4 regions of the Marinobacter sp. W-8 genome follow, and region 2 is predicted to be linked to each of the others. Evidence: predicted binding sites of a transcription regulator. Region 2 holds the regulator's gene; each other region holds the start of a gene.
The links. The regulator FliA, encoded in region 2, starts transcription of late flagellar genes. The targets are predictions, from matches to a motif close to CTAAAGTTTNNNNNNNNNNNGCCGNTAA.
Positions count from the first base shown of each region.

Region 1 (3,339 bases), 750 kb from region 2:
ATCGTAAAAACCGCTGTTTACGTAAGCCAGAAAGTTTTCCACGGTTTTGGGCGCAACATCGGGCCGAAGCTGAAGCACGAAAGAGCCCTCCGTCGTGACAAAACGGACCTCAGGAAGTGCCGGTTCCTCGTTCTGGGCCACGGCTGGTGAGGTGGTCAGCAGAGTGGCAACGAAGGCAAACAGGACAGACATCACAATCGGGACGAGTTTTACGGGATTTGTCATTTCAAGGCAGCTCTCTGTTACAGGTGGTGACCAGAATACTGAGATAATCCGGTTATTACGTAGTTTGTGCAGATCTTAACAGATCATTACGCCATTAAGGGTAAATCAGAACAGCACGCTCAGAGGTTGTGGGCTACGCTTCACTTGACTGTTGAATACCGGGCCGGGTTGTACGGTGATCACTGATACTGCAGGAGGAATCTGGTGAGAATCCGTCAGGGTTTTGAAGAGAAATCCCGGCTTGGCCGGCTTTTGATCAATCGTGGCTACCTGTCTGAGGGTCAGCTGGAAGAGGGGCTTCGGGCTCAACGGGAGACCGGGCAGCGCCTCGGTGAGGTGTTAATCGCTGCCGGCTGGATCTCAGAGAGGGAGCTCCACCGCGTACTCAAGCATCAGTCGCGCTACCGGAATGCAGCAGCGCTGGTTACCATGGTCACCTTGCCATTTCAGCCCCTGGTGTCACTGGCGTCCAGCAACACCAACGCAGCGCAGGTAGGCGCCGGAGCGGGCGAACTCTACGAGCGGAGCGGACTCACACCCCTCTCGGAAGAGGAAATGTCAGGGGTGTCTGCACAAAGCGGTATTGGCCTGATGGAGCGCCTGGAGGCCGTGTCTTCCATGCCCGCCAGCGCCCGGGACGATCTCTCAGGAGAATCTCCCGATGTCGATGTGGTGGAAGGGATCAGACTGGCGGCCAATGTATTCGTGCCGGTGCTCAGTTTTCTGGATTCAGACCTTACAATTACGGGTGTGCATTACCGGGACTCAGAGCCTCGCTACTCGCTACAGGAAGACGGAGGCCTGAGGCTGGCATTTCCGGAGCGTATCGAGGAAATCCGGATGGATAATATTCGCGTGATGGGCGGCCAGACTCCACCCATGGGCAATGTCAGCATTCGCGATATCCGCTTTCACCCGGATGCCCAGATGACCATCTATACGCGTTGAAAACCTTGCCCTGAAACGAAAAATGCCCGGAAGATCTCCGGGCATTTCGTTGTCTGTGAGCGATGGGCGTATCAGGCGCTGGCCAGAATATTGGTGCTTGAGACGTTGGTCTGCTGGCCTTTGGCACCATAGAGCTTCTGCTGGGCGGAAGCACCTCGGAAGATGTCGGTAAGGCGTGACAGGCGCTTTTGCAGGTGCCCGAGAATTCGGCCGTTGTTCTGATTCACGGCCTGGCATTCGCGCAAACGAGTGTCGGCTTCTTTCCAGAGTTGGTGGAGCTCATCCATACCAGCGGCGCGAATGAAGCGTGATGGCTCTCCGGCATTGGGCTTGTAGCCCATATTCACCAGCAGGTGAATCTTCTTTTTGGCGCGTTCGCGTATGCCCTCAAGAATCTGGTTTTTCCGGCTGGTCATTTCTTGGAGGGGTTGGATATCCGCAGAGGAGAGCACGGATTTTTCCTGGTGGAGTACTTCCGCCAGCAACTCAAGCTGGCGGATATCTTCCTGAAGAATCGCTTTCAACTGTTCATGTGCAGTCATGCTTTACTCACCCGAAAATGCTTTTATCCATCTCAAGCATTTTCTGGGCCAGTTTCTGGGCATCTACCTTGTAGGTGCCGTTCTCAAGAGCAGAACGAATCTGTTCGATGCGATCATCGTCCATTTCGGGGTAGTCCCCCAGCTTCTGCTCGAGTTGCTTCAGGTTTTTCGCCTGATTGCTCAGGTTCACGTTTTCGCCACGGGCAGCGGGGCTCTGGGCCTTGGCTTGCTCGCCTGTGGGCGCCTGTGACGTTTGATTGCCTGAGGCTTTGTCGGCCGTGGTGCGCGTGGTGTTGACCTGGCCGGGGCCAATTCCATTTAAGTCAACTGACATATCAATACCTGCTTGCCTGGGGCCACACGAAAGTGGCGTATTCGGGTTTATATCTGCTTAACGGCAAATCCGCGCCATACTTTAGTTACAAAACGGAAAACATTTGCCGCTCTTGCTGTTTGCCGCCTTACATCGGAATTTCGACCCGCCCGGGTCCAACGGCACGAGCTTTGACTGTCCGGGACGAGCGGAGATTTTCCACCAGTACCTGTTCTCCAACGCCCGCGCTCGCCAGTGCCTTACCGCGAGATGATACCGAAAATGAGCCTGAGCGCGCGGTGATAATAACATGGTCACCCCGCTCAATCGCGTTGGGAGCTTCAAGGAGATCCGGGGTCATTACCGTGCCGGCGTTCACCGGGCGGCGCATCATCATGCCTGAAACAGATTCCTTCCGGGTGAGTACGCCGCGGCGACTGGCGTTGATCTGAACCGAATTTACGGTTACCAGATCCTGTGTCAAACGCTCCCCGCGCGCCAGGGGTCGAGCCGCTACCAGGGCAGGGCCATGAACCTCAACGCTGGTGGTCACGTACATTTTCCAGGGGCGTTCACCACTACACGATACCAGTACAGACGGGCTGGTGGTTTGCAGCGGATCGCCCGCAAATTCGGTGTTCAGATCCTGATTGCAGGCGGCAAGGGCGATGCGGCTATCAATGGCGCCGACTTCATAGCTGCTTTCATAGCCCTCGGCTGCAAGGGTTTCGGACCACCTGGCCAGAAACATCTGGGCGGCGTTGCGGATGGTTTCAGCAGTGGTACGTTCTGAAGACTGAGTGACCGGGCTCAGTAAAAGGCACAATGCAGCCAAAAAGATGATTCGCATACGCACCGGTTTGTCCTATGCTGTCTTTATCTGTGTGTTTTGTCGAAATTCGTTAAGGATTCGGGTTCTTGGGCCGTTAACCCTTAACAGGTCTTCAGGCGTCAAAGAATTGTCTTGGACAGGCCTGAAACCACCTTACAAAGATTGAAGCAATATTGATGCCGGTATAGGCACGCCAGGAGTAAAGCATCATGGCAGGGGTATTAGACAGCGTTAACCAGCGCACCCAGCTGGTCGGTCAGAACCGGCTCGAACTGTTGCTGTTCCGTTTACGGGGGCAGCAGATGTACGGCATCAACGTATTCAAGGTCAAAGAGGTGCTTCAGTGCCCCAAGCTGTCATCGATTCCCAACAGCCGGAGCGTGGTTCGAGGGGTTTCCCACATCCGCGGTGAAACCATTCCGATTATCGATCTGAGCATGTCGATTGGCTTGCCGGGTATACCGCAGGAGCAGCTGTCC
Region 1 is NZ_CP172297.1:2,040,022-2,043,360, reverse strand. Features, by position in the region: gene ACF8YQ_RS09550 (peptidylprolyl isomerase) at 1-225, opposite strand, end outside; gene ACF8YQ_RS09545 (pilus assembly protein PilB) at 430-1,173, shown strand; gene ACF8YQ_RS09540 (flagella synthesis protein FlgN) at 1,245-1,715, opposite strand; gene flgM (flagellar biosynthesis anti-sigma factor FlgM) at 1,723-2,049, opposite strand; gene flgA (flagellar basal body P-ring formation chaperone FlgA) at 2,177-2,884, opposite strand; gene ACF8YQ_RS09525 (chemotaxis protein CheV) at 3,070-3,339, shown strand, end outside.
Region 1: the regulator FliA is predicted to act here: its motif matches at 2,107-2,134, upstream of flgM (flagellar biosynthesis anti-sigma factor FlgM).

Region 2 (3,339 bases):
CAACGCGGTGACCTTCTGGATAACCTGACCGGTAAGATCCTGAAAATCCTGAGCTAGAAGGATTTCCGACAGGTTCTGGTACAGACTGTCGGAGTCTGTCGTCAGGCCAGCGAAGAACTTGTCGATGCGACCGTAAAGCTCCCGAAACTCCGCAGGCTCCATTTCACGACGGCGCAGACGCTGCCACTCATCCCGCAGGGCAACCGCTTCATCCCGCATGGCGTGAGCCACCGGCATGCTTTCCTCAACCAGATCCATGGTGCGGTTCGCCGCCTGGCTGGTCATCTGAACCACATAGGCCAGACGGTCAGAAGCGTCGCTCATCTTCGACAGCACTTCTTTCTGCTCGGCATTACGCGGGTCTATCTGGAAGTTCCGGATTGCCTCATGGAGGCTGCGGGTCAGTCGCCCCACTTCCCGGTACAGACTCTGATCGCGAACCTCGCTCAGTTCATTGATCAGGGTCATCGCCTTGGCATAATTCCCGGCGTTTACATTCTCAGCCAGGTCGGAGGCCTGCTTTTGAAGTTTCTCCGCCACCTCCGGATCAAGGCCCTGATGGTTCTGTTTGGTATCACTCATGGCGAGCCATCCGACCTCTGGTTACTGGATTCGTTCGAAGATTTTCTCGATCTTTTCCTTGAGCACAGCTGCCGTAAAAGGCTTGACCACATATCCGTTCACCCCGGCCTGAGCCGCGGCCACGATCTGGTCCCGCTTGGCCTCTGCCGTTACCATCAGAACCGGCAGGTTCTTCAGGTTTTCATCAGCACGGACAGCCTTCAGAAGGTCAAAGCCCGACATGCCGGGCATGTTCCAGTCAGTCACCAGGAAGTCATACTTGCCGCTTCGGAGCATGGGCAACGCGGTGTTGCCATCGTCTGCTTCATCCGTATTGGTGAAGCCGAGATCTCGCAGCAGGTTTTTGATGATGCGTCGCATTGTGGAGAAGTCATCCACAATGAGAATTTTCATGTTCTTGTCCAATGGGACCTCCAGTCAGTAACACCCGGAATTCATTCAGCCTTTTGGAAGTCTAGCAGGCTGCTACCTTAAGCGCTTATTGTGTGGTGTTTGCGCACGTTGTAAAGCATCGTTTACCAAAAGCTACACAGCTTGCTGAAAGCGAAACACAGCACCTGGCCGATCAGTCGTTGTCACCATCCCGCCACTCGGCCAACCGGCTGCGAAGTCTCAACGCCGCCTGGCTGTGAATCTGGCTTACCCGGCTCTCACTGACCCCAAGCACCGCACCGATTTCCTTGAGGTTGAGCTCCTCCTGGTAATACAGGCTCAATACCAGTTTTTCACGCTCAGGCAACTGCTCAATGGCGTCTGCGAGACTTCGCTGGAAAGCGCCTGAAGCAATACCGTCCAGCGGATTATCACTCGCTTCTGCTTCTTCTATCGGCAGCTCGCCGGATTCATTGAGTTCATCAAGACTAAAAAGTCTACCGCTGTTAGCGTCGGCGAGTGAGGCATGATACTCGTCCAGACCAATGCCAAGCTCTTCCGCTACTTCGGCATCCTGGGCCTCGCGCCCGGTACGATCTTCCACCTGTTTGATAGCACTGGCGATTCGCCGGGCGTTGCGATGCACTGAGCGAGGCACCCAGTCGCCTTTGCGGATCTCATCCACCATGGCGCCGCGGATGCGAATCCCTGCGTAGGTTTCAAAGGTGGCACCTTTGCCGGAAGAATAGCGCTGCGCGGCCTCCAGAAGGCCAACCATACCAGCCTGCATAAGGTCTTCCAGCTGCACTGATGGCGGCAGCCGGGCCATGAGATGAAGGGCGATTTTCTTGACCAGCGGCGCATGCTCTTCGATCAGGGCTGAAGGGCTCCTGGCGCCGGCCTGATGGTAAATTCCCAGATTTTTCGCCAATGTCATGTATCCGGTTTTCTTGTAGGACTGGATTCAGATCAGACTTCGACGAGCCGCTCCACGAAGAATTCGAGATGCCCCCTGGGAGAGGACGGCAAAGGCCAGCTATCCACTTTTTCGGCCAGAGCCCGGATAGCCAGCGAGGCTTTCGCCCTCGGATAGGCATCCAATACCGCTTTCTGTCTTTGGACGGCTTTCTTGACGGCCTCGTCGTAAGGCACGATACCTACATATTGTAGTGCCACATCCAGAAAACGCTCGGTGACCCGGGTCAGTTTTTCAAACAGATGGCGGCCTTCCTGCTCATTGCGGACCTGGTTTGCCAGGATACGGAAGCGGTTGGTGCCATAATCCCGGTTCATCAGTTTGATCAGCGCGTAGGCATCGGTAATGGAAGTAGGTTCGTCGCAGACCACCAGCAGAAGTTCCTGCGAGGCCCTGAGGAAGCTGACCACCGATTCAGAAATACCTGCGGCGGTATCCACAATCAGGACGTCAATCTGGTCGCCCAGCTCACTGAAAGCGTTGATCAGGCCGGCATGTTCCATGGCGCTGAGCTGGGTCATACGCTGGGTGCCGGAGGATGCCGGTACAATCTTGATACCACCAGGACCATTCACCAGCACGTCTTTCAGATCACAATCGCCGCTGAGTACGTCTTGCAGATTTCGATTAGCGGTAATGCCGAGCAACACATCGATGTTGGCGAGCCCGAGATCCGCGTCCAGCAAGACAACCCGGCGCCCCTTCTGGGCCAGGGCGATACCGAGATTGACCGAAACATTGCTCTTGCCGACACCGCCCTTGCCGCCGGAAACCGCAATCACCTGAACCGGATGTGGTCTGCTCATACTGTTATCAGTCTCTTACTACGTTCTTGTACGGGCACGCGTGCCGGTGTTTTATTGTGCCGCCAACGAGGCTCAGGCACCTTCGGCGACTGCCTGCGCGCTCTGCACGGCCTTGAGCCTTTCTACGCCCAAACGCACCAGCGGGATAGCCTCCGCCCTCTGGAGATCTTCCGGTATCTTCTGGCCATCGGTGTACCAGGCCACCGGCAAGCTGGTCTCCATAACGAATCCGAGCGCTTCGCCCAGGGTCAGGGCTTCATCAATCTTGGTCATGATGCAGCCTGCAAGGTTTGCCATCTTATAGCAATGCCACACGGATTTCATGATACGTGGCTGACTGGTCGCGGAGACCACCAGATGTGTACGGATATTGTGATCGCTGCGAGCCAACTCCGCCAGTTGTTCCTGGTAACCACGGTCGGCACTGGTCAGGCCGGCAGTGTCAATCAGTACCAGATGTCGATCCGACAGTTCATCAAGAATGTCATCCAGGGAATGGCTCTCATCCACCACCCGCACGGGCACATTCAGGATGCGGCCGAACACAAACAGCTGCTCATGAGCGGCCACACGGTAGCGGTCGGTGGTCACCAGAGCCAACGA
Region 2 is NZ_CP172297.1:1,286,889-1,290,227, reverse strand. Features, by position in the region: gene ACF8YQ_RS05915 (protein phosphatase CheZ) at 1-582, opposite strand, end outside; gene cheY (chemotaxis response regulator CheY) at 604-987, opposite strand; gene ACF8YQ_RS05905 (RNA polymerase sigma factor FliA) at 1,148-1,891, opposite strand; gene ACF8YQ_RS05900 (MinD/ParA family protein) at 1,924-2,736, opposite strand; gene flhF (flagellar biosynthesis protein FlhF) at 2,809-3,339, opposite strand, start outside.

Region 3 (3,339 bases), 610 kb from region 2:
AACAATAGACGGGCCAGAAACTTTTGGCAATGCCGTCAGCTATCTACCGCAGCCCGTTCATGGAAATAATCAGGATTTGGCCCCCTGTGCGGGGCCAAATCTGCCCATTACCGGGTTTTCAGCTCGTAAAGGTCAACACGTCGATCTTTCAGGTTGGTGACAGAACCTTCGTTTCTGACCAGTTTGAGCTTTTCCAGATCCATGTCTGAAAACATGATCATTTCGGTGTTCGGTGTGGTTTCTGCCATCACTGCATCATGTGGAAATGCGAAATCCGACGGCGAGAATACCGAAGACTGGGCGTACTGAACATCCAGGTTTTCCACTTTCGGCAGGTTGCCCACACTGCCGGTGATCACCACGTAGCATTCGTTTTCGATGGCCCGGGCCTGGGCACAATGGCGCACGCGCAAATAGCCGTTCTTGGTATCGGTCCAGAAGGGGACACAGATAATGTCCACATCCTGACTGGCGGCGATACGGCCCAGTTCCGGAAATTCGATGTCGTAGCAGATCATGATGGCGACACGGCCGGCATCGGTATCGAACACCTGGAATTTATCACCACCCTCAATAACCCAGTCGCGGCGTTCGTGGGGGGTGATGTGCACCTTGCGCTGCTCGTCCACACGGCCATCCCGATGGCACAGGTACGAAACGTTGTAGACCCGGTCGTCTTCAATCAGCGGCATGGAGCCGGTGATAATGTTGATGTTGTAACTGACGGCCATTTCCGACATTTCGTTGCGGAACTGTTCGGTAAAGCCGGCCAGGAACCGAATGGCCCGGGTCTGATCCATCTGGTCGGTCAGTCCCATCAACGGCGCGTTGAAAAATTCCGGGAACAGGGCAAAGTCACTTTTATAATCCGACAGTGCGTCCACGAAGTACTCGACCTGCTTGAGCACTTCCTCCACCGAGGTGAATTCCCGCATCTGCCACTGCACCGCACCCATGCGCACCTGGGTTTTTTTGACGCTCAGTACGGGAGACGGCGGCGTATAAAGAATGTTTCGCCATTCCAGCAGCGTGGCGTAGCCCAGGGATTTCTGGTCTTCCGGCAGGTATTTGTGCATCAGCCGGGTGACCTGGAAATCGTTGGAGAGTTGGAATGTCAGGATCGGATCGTAGATTTCTTTGCGATCCACTCTCTGGATGTATTCTTCCGGGGTGTATTGCTCAGAATACTTGAAGTAATTGGGAATACGGCCGCCCGCGAGGATGGCTCGCAGATTCATGGAGCGGCAAAGCTCTTTTCTGGCCTCATACAGACGGCGGCCCAGTCGATAGCCACGGTATTCCGGGTCTATGAACACATCCAGGCCGTAAAGCGAATCGCCATTCGGGTTGTGCCAGATCTTCTCGTTCCGCAGAATAAGGTCGTCGTAGGCATGGGGGTTGCTGAATCTTTCGTATTTCACGCAAACCGTGAGGGCCACGGCTATCAGCTGGCCGCTGTCTTCAATACAGATCTGGCCATCCGGGAATTGTTCCACCAGAGCCTTGATGGTTTCTTTTGGCCACGCGCCACCAATGTCGTCGTAAACCCGATCCATCAACTCTTGCAACTGGCCGTAGTCATCAAGGGTCAGGTTACGTAGATTGAGGTGCAATTCTTCGTGAGCCATTAACAAACTCTCCATCAATTAGCTTTGGCAGTAGTGCGGGGCTGTTTCGAGCATTCTAGCAGACAGGCTGCTTTAGCTCTCGCCCTCAAACGAGCCGTTCCTTCGGCTAACCACATCACAGGAATTAAAGACTTTTCATTTTCGGCCGAAACAAACAGTAACAGCGCAGAGCAACCGTGATCATTATCATGGCCCACCTTCTTCAGGAGGAGTTCCCATCGTGCAGCTATCTTTTGGCCAGAAACTGCTTGTCGCAGTAGGCGTTCTTATCGTCGTGATCATGTCTGTATTTACATTTACAGCGGATCAGCGCCTTCAAAACACTACCGAAACTTACGTGACGGCAATGCTTGATGATGCCGTCAAGCAGAGTACGGCGAGCGTCGCGGATTGGCTCAATACGCGGCTGGATATGACGGAAGCTGCGGCGTCATCACTGCGGAACATTCGCACCGATAACATGGCGCGTAACCTGCTGGATGGCATGACCCGTGGTAGCGGCGCAAAGGATGTCTATGTCGGCACGACGGATGGCCGCATGATGATGCGTACAGTTGAAACAGAGCAGGCACTACCGGCCGGTTTTGATCCCCGTCAGCGCCCCTGGTACCAGCAAGCCATGAATGAAGGCAGGGCATCGTTTACGGAAACCTACCAGGATGCCCAGACCGGCGAGACCGTGTTCTCGGCTATTGCTCCGGTTTCTTCCGGTACCTTTCAGGGGGTGGCTGGAATGGATATCACCCTGAACGCCATTCAGGATCTGCTCGCAACGATTACCTTAGGCGATTCCGGCTATGCAGTCCTGATGACCCGGGAAGGCACCATTCTTTTCCACCCGGACAAGTCACTGATCGGTGAGAACATTGATGATCTGCTTGGTTTCGCACCGTCACTGGATGGTGTGCCGGCACAGTTCAACCGCGAAGACACCACCTGGAGCGTAGCGTTCTTCCCGATCTCCGATGCCCGCAGCGTCGACTGGTACATGGGCTCGGTTGTGAACTGGGACAAGATTCACGAGCCCGTTGTTGCCGCCCGTGCAACAGGAATAACAATAGCCATTGTCGGGCTGTTGATTGCGTTGGCCATTCTCCATTTTGGCATTCGAGCTCTGATGGCACCTGTGCGCCGCCTGAACCAGGCGATGTCGGATATTGCCTCAGGCGATGCAGATCTCACCCAGCGGCTGGATGGCTCGGCTACCGATGAATTTGGCAAGCTCGCGGCAAGTTTCAATACCTTCGTCGCCAACATCCAGCAGGTTGTAAGAGAAGTAAAAGAGGGAAGCGATGAGCTGGAGGAAAACGTAAAATCGCTCCGCCAGACCTCCAGCGACAGTCGCTCCAGCGTTGAAAACCAGCAGCATGAGATCGACATGATCGCCACGGCAATCAATGAAATGTCGGCGGCGGCTGGTGAGATTGCCCAGAATGCCCAGCAAACCGCAGAAGCCGCAGAGAATGCGGACCAGGAAAGCCGCGGCTCCCTGGAGACTGTCACTTCGTCCCGGGATGCGGTGCAGAAGCTCGTCGGTGAGATCAACGCTGCCGCTGAGGTTATCGACACACTTGGCAAGGATGTTTCGTCGATTACGACAGTACTTGAAGTCATTCAGGGTATTGCCGAGCAGACCAACCTGCTGGCACTGAATGCGGCCATTGAGGCGGCGCGGGCAGGGGATGCAGGTCGTGGTTTTGCGGTGGTGGCT
Region 3 is NZ_CP172297.1:1,900,403-1,903,741, forward strand. Features, by position in the region: gene ACF8YQ_RS08885 (GNAT family N-acetyltransferase) at 108-1,628, opposite strand; gene ACF8YQ_RS08890 (methyl-accepting chemotaxis protein) at 1,849-3,339, shown strand, end outside.
Region 3: the regulator FliA is predicted to act here: its motif matches at 1,753-1,780, upstream of ACF8YQ_RS08890 (methyl-accepting chemotaxis protein).

Region 4 (3,339 bases), 1.5 Mb from region 2:
AACATCTGGTCAGTAAACCGATCGAAGCTGCTGGAATACTGTTGGGGCTGGGTGTTGGCAATCGGTGTTCGCTTCTTGTCAAACAGCGCCGCTTCACTCAAACGGCCCTCTCGAATTGCCGCCTCAAACAACTGGCCAATCTGCTGCGCCCCTTCCAGTGCTTTCTCATAAAACGGCCGGTGGTAGCTTTCGCTGCTGTTCAGCGCAAAGGCAGCATTCGCCTTCTCCGCCAGCTCCATCAACGTGGAAGCCTGGTCCGCCAGCGATGCCACACTGGTATCACTTTCGGATATATGGTCACGGACAGACTCAATAGCCGAAAACACCTGGGCCAGACTCTGCTCGTTGTTCTGGTCAATCTCGGCAATACGGGCAACCTGCTGCTGAACCCGGTCGGATTGATCCCGAATCTGATCCAGCTGGCCGCCAACGCTCTCTACAGATGCCAGCCCGTCTTCCACGGTTTTCGCCAGAGATTCAATGCGGGACACAATCTTGGTTGTATCATTCTGGATTTCGTCGAGGGTGTCCGCCACTTCACTGGTGGCTTGGGCAGTGCGCCCGGCCAATTGCCGGACTTCATCGGCCACCACCGCAAACCCGCGCCCCTGCTCACCGGCGCGGGCCGCCTCAATAGCGGCATTCAGTGCCAGCAGATTGGTCTGTTCGGCAATGCCCTGAATGGTGGAGGTCACGCCCTGGATCTTGCCGGATTTTTCATGCAGCGCCTGAATCAGCCGGAGGTTTTCTTCCGACTGCTGATGCAGCAGTCGCACACTTTCAATGGCCGACACCAATGACTGACGCCCCTCCACACTGACTTCGCGATTCTGCAGAGCCATGGTGGCAGCGTTAGTGGCCTGTTCCGACGATTCCCGAACCGATTCCGTGATCTGGCCGGCGTAATCGGCCATCTGGGCGGTTTCTTCCACCTGTCTGTCCAGGCGCTGCTTCACCTGATCCGCCGCAAACGAGACTTCGGCGGCCGAGATGGCATTCTTGTCGGCACTGGCGGAAAGCGTTTCAACCAGAGCTCTGCCAGCCCGGGCATCGGCCAGAAGCTGCGCACATTGAGCCCGCAGAGGATGATTATCCGCCAGGGAGCCATCATTCAGACCGTTAATCCCGCGTTCTATTGGTTCCAGCACCCTCAGAACCAGATAGCCGGCCGCGGCGGCGAGCCCTACGAGGAGCCCGATTAACAGAGACGCGGCATCGAGCCCCATCATCGGAGCCACCAGAATGCAGGCAATACCGAGCGCAACAGCAATGCCCACCCCCCATAAAATTGCAGTGCGATCGAGTAAACCCATGGTGCCCTCATCTTTATCATTGCTAACGCAAGCATGTTGTTATTGCAGGCCATCCCGGAGAGTAAAGAAATGATATGGGTTAATAACTGCTACTTTAGTGGATTAAAGATACCACTATTGCAGTGCCCAAGGGGTTTATCGGCATTTGGAAGGAAATCTGAAATACAGAAGAGAAAAGCCCGGGCGGAACGAGTCCGCCCGGGCTTTTTGGCAGAGCCTGACAACCGTTATGGCTGATCAGGCACCGATAACGCCGCTGTCATCGCGGGTAACGATAACCGTTGCATCACGCGGACGCGGATCGTTGGCATCGGGCCAGTTTGCTTCCGGGTGCTGGATATTGACGAACATGGTCTTCACATCCGGTGTGGAGACAACGCCTGTAACCTCACAGCCAACCGGCCCAACGAAGAAACGCTTGATCTCGCGGGTTTCCGGGTTGGCCGCCAGCATCATGTTGTTCTGATAAGGTGCTGCATCGGAGCCATCGGTCTGAATCCAGAGGCGACCGTTATAATCGAACCAGAGACCATCCGGACTGTTGAAGATGTTGTCATCAGTCAGAGATACGATGACCTGGTCGTCAACCACGGTTTCCGTGCCCTGCTCACCGGCGAACACGAAGATATCCCAGTCAAAGCTGGTCGCAGTGTGATCGTTGCCGTCTTCGCTCCAGCGAATAATATGACCGGTGCGGTTGTTGGCATTCGGGTTTGCCGCGTTAACCTGCTCCTCCGTCCGGCGGGAGTTATTGGTCAGCGTAAAGTAAACCTGACCGGAATTCGGATCTACAGCCCCCCACTCCGGGCGATCCATCGGGGTCGCACCTGCGATGTCGGCAGCCAGGCGAGTGTTCAACAAAACATCAGCCTGATTCTCAAAACCGTCAAACTGAACGTTGCCAACCATTTCGCCCTGGGCCGCAGCCACTTTGGCAGCAAAATCCGCATCGTTCAGATCCAGCGCCAGCCAGTCGCCCGAGCCATCGTCATTAAAGCGAGCCACGTAGAGCGTGCCCTCGTCCAGGAGGTAGCCTCCGGCCGTTGCAGCGTAATAGGGCTTCGAGGAGACAAATTTGTAGATGTACTCGAAACGGGAATCATCACCGGAATAACATACGACCGGCTCACCTTCCTTAACCGGCGCAAAAATCACACCCTCGTGACCAAAGCGGCCCAGCGCGGTTCGCTTCTGTGGTTTGCTCTCTGGAGTAAACGGGTCAATTTCCACCATGAAACCGTAGGTATTGGCCTCATTCCGGTAATCATCCGCCGCCGACGCACCCGTCGGGGTAACATCAAAGCGCACGTATTGATCCGCACCGCTGTCAGCCAACTCCCAGTCGTAGCGGCTTGAATCGCCGACGCCATGGCGGGTCTGCTCCCGGGGCTGCGTTGCATCGCTATTAGCGAAGTACCCGTGCCAGTTTTCCTCAGCCGCAAGGTAAGTTCCCCACGGCGTCGGGCCCATCGCGCAGTTGTTCAGAGTACCGCGGGTTTCCGTTGCATCCGGACTGTATTTGGTGACCAGTTTGTCGTAACCACGCACCGGACCACGGATATCCATTTCGGTATTACCCGTAACCCGGCGATTAAACGGACTCCCGAAAACAATATCCCACTTGCCGTTGTTGTCGCGTTTGATATGAACCACAGACACACCGTGCGCGGCGATTTCCTTGCGCACTTCATCGGCCGGACGCATACCGTTGATGTAGGTAGCCCCGTTGGCATGCAAAGCGCCTTGATTGATGTACTCATGGTTCATCACCAACAGACCTTCGCTGGAGCTGTTACCACCGGCTTTCAGATCAATCGGGAAAAAGTGCACGCCGTCATGATGCATGCCCATTTGCTGCTCTTGCTCTTCTCCGGTATTGGTGCCATCCGGCTTATAGGCCGGGTAAGACCCGGTAATTGGCGTGCCCCAGGGAAGAAACGCTTCAGAGGAGTATCCCTCGGGAACAACGACCTGATTCGCGGTTGAAGTAGGGACAGCCTTGAAACCCAGTTCAGTGCTGGATGTG
Region 4 is NZ_CP172297.1:2,780,402-2,783,740, forward strand. Features, by position in the region: gene ACF8YQ_RS12835 (methyl-accepting chemotaxis protein) at 1-1,313, opposite strand, end outside; gene ACF8YQ_RS12840 (PhoX family phosphatase) at 1,551-3,339, opposite strand, start outside.
Region 4: the regulator FliA is predicted to act here: its motif matches at 1,449-1,476, upstream of ACF8YQ_RS12835 (methyl-accepting chemotaxis protein).